DNA from 2 places in the Hylemonella sp. P2_B10 genome. Region 2 is predicted to be linked to the other one. Evidence: riboswitches for the same ligand, from Rfam matches in the RefSeq annotation. Region 2 holds a riboswitch; the other holds the start of a gene.

Region 1 (5,919 bases), on a different contig from region 2:
CGGGGGGATTTTCCAGGAATTCGAGCTTAAAGTGACGCTTCTTTCTACAATATTGGTTATGAAGCCCATCACCTACACCCGTGGCCAGGCCTTGCCTGGCATCCTCGCCAGCCGCATTGCCGTTCTGGACGGCGCCATGGGCACGATGATCCAGCGCTTCAAACTGAACGAAGCGCAGTACCGGGGTGAGCGCTTCAAGGACTTCCACAAGGACGTCAAGGGCAACAACGAGCTGCTCAGCCTGACGCGCCCGGACGTCATCACCGACATTCACGAAAAGTACCTGGCCAGCGGTGCCGACCTGATCGAGACCAACACCTTTGGCGCCACCCGCGTTGCCCAGGCCGACTACGACATGGCCGACCTGGCCTACGAGATGAACCTGGCCTCGGCCAAGCTGGCGCGCGCCGCCTGCGACAAATACTCGACGCCGGACAAGCCGCGCTTCGTGGCCGGCGCCCTGGGCCCCACGCCCAAGACCGCCAGCATCAGCCCGGACGTCAATGACCCCGGCGCGCGCAACGTCAGCTTTGAAGAGCTGCGCGCCTCCTACTACGAGCAGACCAAGGGGCTGGTGGAGGGTGGCGCCGACCTGATCCTGGTGGAAACCATTTTCGACACGCTGAACGCCAAGGCGGCGCTGTTCGCCGTCGACGAATATTTTGCTGATTCGGGCCAGCGACTGCCCCTGATCATCAGCGGCACGGTGACGGATGCCTCGGGTCGCATCCTGAGCGGCCAGACGGTCACCGCCTTCTGGTACAGCGTGCGCCATGCGCAGCCGCTGGCCATAGGCCTGAACTGCGCGCTGGGTGCGGCGCTGATGCGCCCCTACATCCAGGAGCTGAATCGCGTGGCGCCTGACACCTTCATCAGCTGCTACCCCAACGCCGGCCTGCCCAACCCGATGTCGGACACCGGCTTTGACGAAACGCCTGATGTGACGGCCCGCCTGGTGCGCGAATTCGCCGCCGAGGGGCTGGTCAACATCGTCGGCGGCTGCTGCGGCACCACGCCGGACCACATTGGCGCGATTTGCGCGGCGGTGGCGCCCCTGCCGACGCGTCAGCGGCAGAACGGTTTTTTCTACAAGGAAGCGGCCTAAATTCGGCGGCTTAGCGGGGCTGTTTCGCTGGCTGCCGACGCCGCTGGTGCGCGTGGCTACGCGGATGTCCCCCGGGCCTGCGGCCCTCCTCCTTGATTCCGCTCCGCCACGCGCCCCTGCGACATCGGGTCAATTGGCACGCGCAACGCTTGAATTTCCGAACACCGGCACGCCAACCACGTCGGCAAGATCAGGTCGTCATGGCACTCTGCGCGGCGGCATCAAGGAGGAGGCCCGCAGGGCCGGGGGGACAGCCGCGGAGCGGAGTGCCGTGGCGGCGTGATCCCCCCAACCGTAGCGGTGATGCATTGAATCCATGGTGAACAGGCCTCCGAAGGCGTAAAATCACGCCATCCAAGGAGCGTTGCAGCGCCGGCATCTCACCGGCGTCAGGCTTGGATATCGCAACGGCGCTCACCTGAACAATTGTTTTGCAGGTGAGCCGCATGTCCGAATCAATCCCATCTTCTGTTGCCCCCATGCTGCTGTCCGGCCTCGAGCCGGTGCGCATCGACGCGTCTTCGCTGTTCGTCAACGTCGGTGAGCGCACCAACGTCACCGGGTCCAAGGCCTTTGCCCGCATGATCCTGAACGGCCAGTTCGAGGAGGCGCTGGCGGTGGCGCGCCAGCAGGTGGAAAACGGCGCCCAGATCATCGACGTCAACATGGACGAGGCCATGCTGGACAGCCAGGCCGCGATGGTGCGCTTTTTGAACCTGATTGCCAGCGAGCCCGACATCGCCCGCGTGCCCATCATGATCGACTCCAGCAAGTGGAGCGTGATCGAGGCTGGCCTGCGCTGCGTGCAGGGCAAGGCCATCGTCAACTCCATCAGCATGAAGGAGGGCGTGGAGGCCTTCAAGCAGCAGGCCACGCTGCTGCGCCGCTACGGCGCCGCCGCCGTGGTGATGGCCTTTGACGAAAAGGGCCAGGCCGACACCTATGAGCGCAAGATCGAAATCTGCGAGCGCGCCTACCGCATCCTGGTGGACGAGGTGGACTTTCCGGCCGAAGACATCATCTTCGACCCCAACATCTTCGCCATTGCCACCGGCATCGACGAGCACAACAACTACGCGGTGGACTTCATCAACGCCACCCGCTGGATCAAATCCAACCTGCCCGGCGCCAAGGTGTCGGGTGGTGTCAGCAACGTCAGCTTCTCGTTCCGCGGCAACGACCCGGTGCGCGAGGCCATCCACACCGTGTTCCTGTACCACGCGATACAGGCCGGCATGGACATGGGCATCGTCAACGCCGGCATGGTGGGCGTGTACGACGACCTGGAGCCGGAATTGCGCGAGCGCGTGGAAGACGTGGTGCTGAACCGTCGGGCGGATTCGGGCGAGCGGCTGGTGGAGATTGCCGAGTCGGCCAAGGGCGCAGCCAAGGATGACAGCAAACGGCTGGAGTGGCGCGGCACGGCCGACGCACCGGCAACTGTCGGCCAACGCTTGTCGCACGCGCTGGTGCATGGCATCACCGACTTCATCACCGAGGACACCGAAGAGGCTTACCAGGGCATATTGGCCAAGGGCGGCCGGCCATTGCACGTGATCGAAGGCCCGCTGATGGATGGCATGAACATCGTCGGCGACCTGTTCGGCCAGGGCAAGATGTTCCTGCCGCAGGTGGTGAAGAGCGCACGCGTGATGAAGCAGGCGGTGGCGCATTTGATCCCCTACATCGAGGAAGAAAAGCGCCAGCAGGAGGCCGCCGGTGAAGACGTGCGCGCCAAGGGCAAGATCATCATCGCCACCGTCAAGGGTGACGTGCACGACATCGGCAAGAACATCGTCACGGTGGTCTTGCAGTGCAACAACTTCGAAGTCGTCAACATGGGCGTGATGGTGCCCTGCCATGAGATCCTGGCGCGTGCCAAGGTGGAGGGCGCCGACATCGTGGGCCTGTCGGGCCTGATCACGCCCAGCCTGGAAGAAATGCAATACGTGGCCGGCGAGATGCAGAAGGATGAGCACTTCCGCATCAAGAAGATCCCGCTGCTGATCGGTGGCGCCACCACCTCGCGCGTGCACACGGCGGTGAAGATCGCGCCGCACTATGAAGGCCCGGTGGTCTACGTGCCGGACGCCTCGCGCAGTGTCAGCGTGGCGCAAAGCCTGCTGTCGGAGCAGGCCGCCAAATACATTGACGAGCTGAACGCCGACTACGAGCGCGTGCGCCACCAGCATGCCAACAAGAAGCAGGTGCCGCTGTGGCCGCTGGCCAAGGCACGCGCCAACAAGACGCCGGTGGATTGGGCCAGCTTCATTCCCGCCCAGCCCAAGTTCATCGGCCGGCGCGTGTTCAAGAACTTCGATTTGACGGAACTGGCCAAGTTCATCGACTGGGGCCCGTTCTTCCAGACCTGGGACCTGGCCGGCCCCTTCCCCGCCATCCTGAAAGACGAGGTGGTGGGCACGGAGGCGGTGCGCGTGTATGCCGATGCCCAGCGCATGCTGAAGCGCCTGATCGAAGGCCGCTGGCTGACCGCCAACGGCGTGGTGGGCCTGTACCCGGCCAACACCGTGAACGACGACGACATCGAGTTGTACACGGATGAGACGCGCAGCGAGGTGGCCATGACCTGGTATGGCCTGCGCCAGCAGACCGAGAAGCAGGTGATTGACGGCGTGATGCGCCCCAGCCGCTGCCTGGCCGACTTTGTCGCACCCAAGCCCGGTGTGAAGGGTGCCAGCCCCTTGCCCGACCACGTGGGCGTGTTCGCCGTCACCACCGGTATCGGCGCCGAGGTGAAGGAAAAGTACTTCAACGACGACAACGACGATTACTCGTCCATCATGCTCAAAGCCATCGCCGACCGCCTGGCCGAGGCCTTTGCCGAGTGCCTGCACCAGCGCGTGCGCACCGACCTGTGGGGCTATGCGCCGCAGGAAACGCTGGGCACCGATGAGCTGATCGCCGAGAAGTACCAGGGCATACGCCCTGCGCCCGGATACCCGGCCTGCCCGGACCACAGCGTCAAGCGCGACATGTTCGCGCTGCTGCATTGCGAAGAGATTGGCATGAGCCTTACCGAAAGCCTGGCCATGCTGCCGGCGGCCAGCGTCAGCGGCTTCTACCTGGCGCACCCCGACAGCACCTACTTCAACGTTGGCCGGGTCGGCGACGACCAGGTGCAGGACCTGGCCGCGCGCAAGGGCGTGGCCAAGCAGGACCTGGAGCGGCTGCTGGCGCCCAACCTGTGAGGGTTGCTGGCGCCCCAGCGGGGGACGGTGTACAGTGCGCGCTTTATTGACGCACTCACCCTGTCACATGCGCCTTGCTTTGCTTGTTTTTCGCCGCCTGCTGCCGCTGGCCGTTGTTTCCGCTGCGTTGCTCGGCGGCTTGTCCCCAGCCACCGCCGAGGTGGTGGACATCGGCAAGCCGCTGCCCCGCTTTGCGCTGCTGAAAGAGGGTACGCACCATTACCTGCGCTTCGTGCGCGGCAAGGACGATGGCAGCAACACGCCGATTGATATCTGGACGCGCGAGGTTCGTTTTGACGTTGCCACGGGACGCTTTCGCATCAAGCAGCGTTGGGACGCGGTGGGCGCCGCAGCGTCCACCAAGTGGCTGGATTCGGAATTCGAGCTGAACACCTTCCGCCCGGTCACGCACACGCGCATCACCGACCGCGACGGCAAGCGCCTGGTGGAGGGCTTTGCCTTTGCGCCGGACAAGGTCAGCGGATTGAGCGGCCTGGCCGACAACGCGCACAAGGATCTGGTCATTGCCACGCCCGAGCCGACCTTCAACTTCGAGACCGACATGGAGATGTTGCAGACGTTGCCGCTGGCTGAAGGCTACGAGGCGCAGATCAACTTCTACCATGGCGGCGGTGGCGCGCCCGCGCGCTACACCTTCAAGGTGGCCGGCAGCCAGGCGATTGCCGGCCCCGGCGGCCCGGTGGACGCGTGGGTGATCACCTGCGACTACAACCGGCCCGGCACGGTGTCGCGCTTCTGGTTTGCAAAGGGCACGCAGTTGATGCTGCGGCAGGAGAGCCTGATGCCCGATGGCCGCACCATGGTGAAGACGCTGGTCGACTGAGGTCGCTCAGGCGGCTTGCAGCTCGGCCGCTTCCTGGCCCTCAAACGCAAACCCTTCGTCGGCCCAGCCGGTCATGCCGCCAATCAATTCCTTCACCGGGTAACCCAGCCGCGCCAAGCGCAGCGCGCCCCGGTTGGCGCCATTGCAGTGCGGGCCGGCGCAGTACACCACGAACAGCGTGTCCTGCGGGTAGTGCGCCAGCGTGGTGGCCACCAGCTTGCCGTGCGGGATGTTGATGGCGCCGGGAATATGCCGCTTGGCATACATCGCCGGCGAGCGCACGTCCACCAGCACAAAATCCTTCTCGCCGCGCTGCAGGCTGTCGTGCGTGTCCCAGCAGTCGGCTTCGAACGTCAGGCGGGCGGCGAAATGGCGCTCGGCTTCTGCGGATGCGGCGGCGGGAATCTGGGCAACGGCACTGGGCATGGTGTTCTCCAAAAAAGAAGTGAATGAAGTCGTGATGGCTGCATTGTGGGCAAGGGTAGGGCGGTGGTACAGTGGCGGAAAAGACATTACCCGGTGAAAAACCGCCAAGCATGAAACCCCCGAGGCTACCGAAACAGTCCCAGCCAGCCCTGGCGGACGCTGTCCCTTCTGCGCCAGCAGGCCCTGGTCAGGTGGTGGTGCTGGCGTATGACGGTCTGGCCTTGTTCGAATTCGGCATTGCCACCGAACTGTTCGGTTTGCCACGCCCCGAGCTGGGCGTGCCCTGGTACGGCTTCAAGATTGCCAACGTGGACAGCGCACCCTGCCGCACCCTG
Region 2 (5,919 bases):
GCACAGGTAGGCCAGCGTGTCCGCGGCGTCGCGCGCCATGCGCGCCGGGTAGGCGTCGCAAAACGCCTTCAGCTCGGCGGGGGTGTCGGCGGTGATCCAGCGTGCGCCGGTGTACTGGCTGGATTCCAGCTTGATGTCGGCGTCGTACTCGCCCTTCAGCCGGTGTTGAACCACTTCAAACTGCAGCTGGCCCACCGCGCCCAGCAGCATGTTGCCGCCCATCTCGGGGCGGAACACCTGGATGGCGCCTTCCTCACCCAGCTGGGCCAGGCCTTGCTGCAGCTGTTTGGTGCGCAGCGGGTTGCGCAGCACCACGGTCATGAACAACTCGGGCGCGAAGAACGGCAGGCCGGTGTACTGCAGCGCCAGCGAACCGTCGGTGACGGTGTCGCCCAGCTGCACGCCGCCGTGCGTGGTGAAGCCCACGATGTCGCCGGCATAGGCCTCTTCCACCGCCTCGCGGCGCTGGCTCATGAAAGTCACCACCGAGGTCGGGCGCAGTTCTTTGGCGGTGCGCTGCACCTTCAGCTTCATGCCCGGCGTGTACTTGCCCGAGCACATGCGCACGAAGGCAATGCGGTCGCGGTGCGACGGGTCCATGTTGGCCTGCACCTTGAACACCACGCCGGAGAAGGCTTCGTCTTCCGGTTTGATCTCTTTCACCACCGGCTGCTTGTTGACCAGCAGCGAGCTGGTGCGCGGGCGCGGCGAGGGCGCCAGGTCCACCAGCGCGTCCAGCACCTCCATCACACCGAAGTTGTTGACACCGGAGCCAAAGAACACCGGCGTCTGCTTGCCGGCCAGGAAGGCCTCGCGGTCGAACGCCGGGGCGGCGCCGGCCACCAGCTCGATGTTCTGCTCAGCCAGTTCGAAATCCTGGCCGAAGCGCGCGCGCAATGTGGCCAGTTCGGTCATGGGGATGGTGTCGAAGTCCTGCGGGCGGCGGTCGGAGCCGGATTCAAACACCTTCATCTCCCGCGTGCGCAGGTTGACGATGCCGCCGAAACCCTTGCCCTGGCCCACCGGCCAGGTCATGGGCACGCAGGGCATGCCCAGCTCGGCCTCGATCTCGTCCAGCAGCACGATGGGGTCGCGCACCTCGCGGTCCATCTTGTTGACGAAGGTGATGATGGGCGTGTCGCGCTGGCGGCAAACCTCGATCAGCCGGCGCGTCTGCGCTTCCACGCCGTTGGCGGCGTCGATCACCATCAGCGCGGAATCCACAGCGGTCAGCACGCGGTAGGTGTCTTCCGAGAAGTCCTTGTGGCCGGGCGTGTCCAGCAGGTTGATCACGTGCTCGCGGTACAACATCTGCATCACCGAGCTGGCCACCGAGATGCCGCGCTGCTTCTCGATTTCCATCCAGTCGCTGGTGGCGTGGCGGGTGGCCTTGCGCGCCTTGACACTGCCGGCGATCTGGATGGCACCGGAGAACAGCAACAGCTTTTCCGTCAGCGTCGTTTTACCCGCGTCGGGGTGGGAGATGATGGCAAAGGTCCGGCGGCGCCGGGTTTCGGTTTCAAAGCTCAAGATCAGGTCCTGTTCGTGTCGCGGTGGCCCAGGGTCTCGGGGCCGGGGTGGGGCGGGCGCTGCGAACCAGCCAGGGAATGGGTTTCCCGGGGGAGCGCAGGCAAGGCGTGCCTGCCCAGCCGCAGTGGCGGGCAATGGCTTTGCCGGAAAGTCAGGGGGGTGACGTGCGCATCCCCTTGATTTTAAACGACTTTCCAGACCTTTGCCAAAGAATGCACACCGGGCGTGGCCGGCCTCGCTATAATTGCAGCTCTCCGAGGAGCGCTGCAACCCCCAGGCATGGACGCCGGGGGCGAGGCTCGGAAACAACCTTTGTTTCTAACTGCGCTCACCCACTGAATCGCGTGTGGTGAGGCTCCCTCAAGCTCCCGTACGCGAGTTCAGTGGCCCTCAACTTTGTTTTGGAGCCTTCCATGAGTGCTGTTCTCAAATCCACCACTGAACAAGATTACGTCATTGCCGACCTGTCGCTGGCCGCCTGGGGCCGCAAGGAATTGCGCATTGCCGAAACCGAAATGCCCGGCCTGATGGCCATCCGCGAAGAATTCGCCCCCAAGCAACCGCTGAAGGGTGCGCGCATCACCGGTTCGCTGCACATGACCATTCAAACGGCCGTGCTGGTGGAAACCTTGCAGGCACTGGGCGCGCAAGTGCGCTGGGCCTCGTGCAACATCTTCTCCACGCAGGACCACGCCGCCGCCGCGCTGGTGGCCACCGGCACGCCGGTGTTCGCCTACAAGGGCGAGAACCTGACCGACTACTGGGACTACACGCACCGCATTTTCGACTTTGGCCCCAAGGGCTCTGAAGGCGAAGGCCCGAACATGATCCTGGACGATGGTGGCGACGCCACGCTGCTGATGCACCTGGGCAAGCGGGCTGAAAAAGACGCCTCGTTGCTGAACAACCCCACCAGCGAGGAAGAAACCTGCCTGTACGCCTCCATCAAGGCCAAGCTGGCGGTGGACCCGACCTGGTACAGCCGCAAGAGCGCCCAGATCATCGGCGTGACGGAAGAAACCACCACCGGCGTGCACCGCCTGAACGAAATGAGCGTCAAGGGCACGCTGCTGTTCCGCGCCATCAACGTCAACGACAGCGTGACCAAGAGCAAGTTCGACAACCTGTACGGTTGCCGCGAGTCGCTGGTGGACGGCATCAAGCGCGCCACCGACGTGATGATCGCCGGCAAGGTGGCCCTGGTGGCCGGCTACGGCGACGTGGGCAAGGGCTCGGCCCAGGCCCTGCGCGCCCTGAGCGCCCAGGTGTGGGTGACCGAGATCGACCCCATCAACGCGCTGCAAGCCGCGATGGAAGGCTACAAGGTCGTCACCATGGACTACGCCGCCGACAAGGCCGACATCTTCGTCACCTGCACCGGCAACAAGTCGGTCATCACGCACGACCACATGGTCAAGATGAAGAACCAGGCCATCGTCTGCAACATCGGCCACTTCGACAACGAGATCGACATTGCCTCGGTTGAAAAGTACGAGTGGGAAGAAATCAAGCCGCAGGTCGACCACATCATCTTCCCGGACGGCAAGCGCATCATCCTGCTGGCCAAGGGCCGGCTGGTGAACCTGGGCTGCGGCACCGGTCACCCCAGTTTCGTGATGTCGTCCAGCTTCGCCAACCAGACCATCGCGCAGATCGAGTTGTTCTGCCACAGCGACGCCTATGACGTGGGCAAGGTCTATGTGCTGCCCAAGCATCTGGATGAAAAAGTGGCCCGCTTGCACCTGAAGAAGGTCGGCGCCATGCTGACCGAACTGAGCGACGAGCAGGCCGAGTACATCGGCGTGCCCAAACAAGGCCCGTACAAGGCTGATACCTACCGCTATTGATGGCCCCCACGCTCGTCACTTGCGTGTACTCGCTGCCCCCAAAGGGGGCCGCAGTCGCCTTGGGGCGGCCCGGCGGCGACTGATGCGGATCGACCAACTGCTGGTGGCGCGCCAACTGGCCAGCACCCGCTCCCAGGCCCAGCGCCTGATCGCGGGTGGGGTGCAGTGGCGCAACGGCGACGTCTGGAAGAAGGTTGCCAAGAATGGCGACGAGGTGCCGGACGACGCCGACATCCAACTGCTGGACGATGCCGAGGCGCGTTACGTGTCGCGCGGCGGGCTGAAACTGGAAGCTGCGCTGAAGGCTGCTGGCCTGCATGTGCAGGGCTGGCGGTGTCTGGACCTGGGCCAGTCCACCGGCGGCTTCACTGACTGCTTGCTGCAACAGGGCGCGGCCCTGGTGGTGGGTGTGGACGTGGGCAGCGCGCAACTGCACCCGCAATTGCGTGAGGACGTGCGGGTGGTGGCGGTGGAAGCCGTCAACGCCCGCAACCTGACGGTCGATGACCTGATGCCCGCTTACGCACACTTTGAGGGTGCTGAAGGCGACGCGGACGTCGATTGGTCCCCTGAGTTCGATCTGGTCGTGGGCGACTTGTCCTTCATCTCGCAGACGCTGGTGTTGCCGGCGGTGGTGCCCTTTTTGAAGATCGGCGGTCATCTGCTGACATTGGTCAAGCCGCAGTTCGAACTGCAGCCCGGCCAGGTGGGCAAGGGCGGCATCGTCAAGGATGTCGCCATGTACCCGCTGGTGGAGCAACGGCTGCGCGATGCCTGCGCCGATTTGGGGCTGACGGTGTTGGACTGGTTCGACTCACCCATTGAGGGTGGCGATGGCAACCGCGAGTTCTTCATCCATGCAGTCAAAAGACACTGAATAGAAAGCGCTGGAGTTGATATGAGTTCCTCCCTGCCTTTGAGCTTTGAGTTTTTTCCGCCAAAGACGCCTGAGGGCGTGGGCAAGCTGGCCAAGGTGCGCCAGCAGCTGTATGTGCTGAAGCCGGACTTTTGCTCGGTGACCTATGGCGCCGGCGGCTCCACACAGAGTGGAACCTTCACCGCCGTGCGCGACATCCTGGCCGAGGGGGTGGATGCGGCGTCGCATTTTTCCTGCATAGGCGCCACCCAGGCCAGCCTGCGCGAGCAATTGGCCACGCTGAAGGCGATGGGCGTGCGCCGGCTGGTGGCCTTGCGCGGCGACCTGCCCAGTGGCTACGGCGCCGGTGGTGAATTCCACTACGCCAGCGACCTGGTCGCCTTCATACGCGCCGAGACCGGCAGCGATTTCCACATCGAGGTGGCTGCCTACCCCGAGGTGCACCCGCAGGCCAAGTCGCCGCAGGCTGACCTGCAGGCCTTTGCGACCAAGGTGAGAGCGGGCGCCAACAGCGGCATCACGCAGTACTTCTACAACGCCGACGCCTACTTTGATTTTGTCGAGCAGGTGGATGCGCTGGGGTTGGATGTGCCGGTGGTTCCGGGCATCATGCCGATCATCAGTTCCACGCAGCTGATGCGCTTCAGCGACGCCTGCGGCGCCGAAATTCCGCGCTGGATACGCCTGCGCCTGCAAGCCTATGGCGACGACAGCGAATCCATCAAGGCCTTTGGCCTGGACGTGGTGACCAGCCTGTGTGAACAACTGCGCGCCGGTGGCGCACCGGGCTTTCACTTCTACACCATGAACCAGGCTGCCGCCACGCTGGCGATCTGCGAGCGCCTGAATTTGTCAGCGGCCTGATGCCGGCTTAGCCAGCGGTCTGCTGGCGCTGGAATTCAGCGTAGGCTTGCTTCAAGCCCTGGCGCAGATCGGTTGTCGCCGTGAAGCCCAGGCCTGTCAACTTCGACACGTCCATCAGCTTGCGCGGCGTGCCGTCGGGCTTGCTGCGGTCGAACACGATCTGCCCGCTGTAGCCCACCACATCCTGCACGGTGCGCGCCAAGTCGGCGATGCTGAGGTCGTGGCCGACGCCGATGTTGATCAGCGGTGGCTCGAACCGGCCGGTTTTGGTTTCGTCGCTGCCCAGCAGCCGGTCGTACTGCGTATCCGGCAGGCTCATCAGGAACACGCAGGCCTGGGCCATGTCGTCGCTGTACATGAACTCGCGCAGCGGCGTGCCACTGCCCCACACCACCACCTCAGGGCTTTGGGCCAGCTTGGCTTCGTGGAATTTGCGCAAGAGTGCCGGGATCACGTGGCTGTTGTCCGGGTGGTAGTTGTCGCCGGGGCCATACAGGTTGGTGGGCATGGCGGCCAGAAAGCGCGTGCCGTACTGGCGGTTGTAGCTCCAGCACATTTCTATGCCGGCGATCTTGGCCAATGCATAGGGGCGGTTGGTGGGCTCCAGCGGGCCGGTCAGCAGGTACTCCTCCTTCAGCGGCTGCGGCGCCAGCTTGGGGTAGATGCAGCTGGAGCCCAGAAACACCAGCCGTTTCACACCGGCTTGCCAGGCTGCGTGCAGCACGTGCGTCTGCATGGCCAGGTTGTCACGGATGAATTCTGCGGGATAGCTGTTGTTGGCCAGGATGCCGCCCACCTTGG

What was found. A riboswitch is a leader RNA that binds a small molecule or an ion and turns the genes downstream of it on or off. The one in region 2 is predicted to bind S-adenosylhomocysteine.
Region 1: linked by a shared signal. The riboswitch ahead of metH (methionine synthase) and the one ahead of ahcY (adenosylhomocysteinase) in region 2 are both predicted to bind S-adenosylhomocysteine.

The regions. Positions count from the first base shown of each region.
Region 1 is NZ_JBFUDE010000005.1:113,204-119,122, reverse strand. It holds gene AC1DX2_RS21700 (homocysteine S-methyltransferase family protein) at 59-1,105, shown strand; S-adenosyl-L-homocysteine riboswitch at 1,456-1,528, shown strand; gene metH (methionine synthase) at 1,552-4,314, shown strand; gene AC1DX2_RS21690 (DUF3108 domain-containing protein) at 4,382-5,158, shown strand; gene AC1DX2_RS21685 (rhodanese-like domain-containing protein) at 5,165-5,584, opposite strand; gene ftrA (transcriptional regulator FtrA) at 5,695-5,919, shown strand, end outside.
Region 2 is NZ_JBFUDE010000004.1:611,022-616,940, reverse strand. It holds gene AC1DX2_RS20660 (peptide chain release factor 3) at 1-1,530, opposite strand, end outside; S-adenosyl-L-homocysteine riboswitch at 1,781-1,867, shown strand; gene ahcY (adenosylhomocysteinase) at 1,944-3,377, shown strand; gene AC1DX2_RS20650 (TlyA family RNA methyltransferase) at 3,460-4,254, shown strand; gene metF (methylenetetrahydrofolate reductase [NAD(P)H]) at 4,276-5,118, shown strand; gene AC1DX2_RS20640 (GDP-L-fucose synthase family protein) at 5,126-5,919, opposite strand, start outside.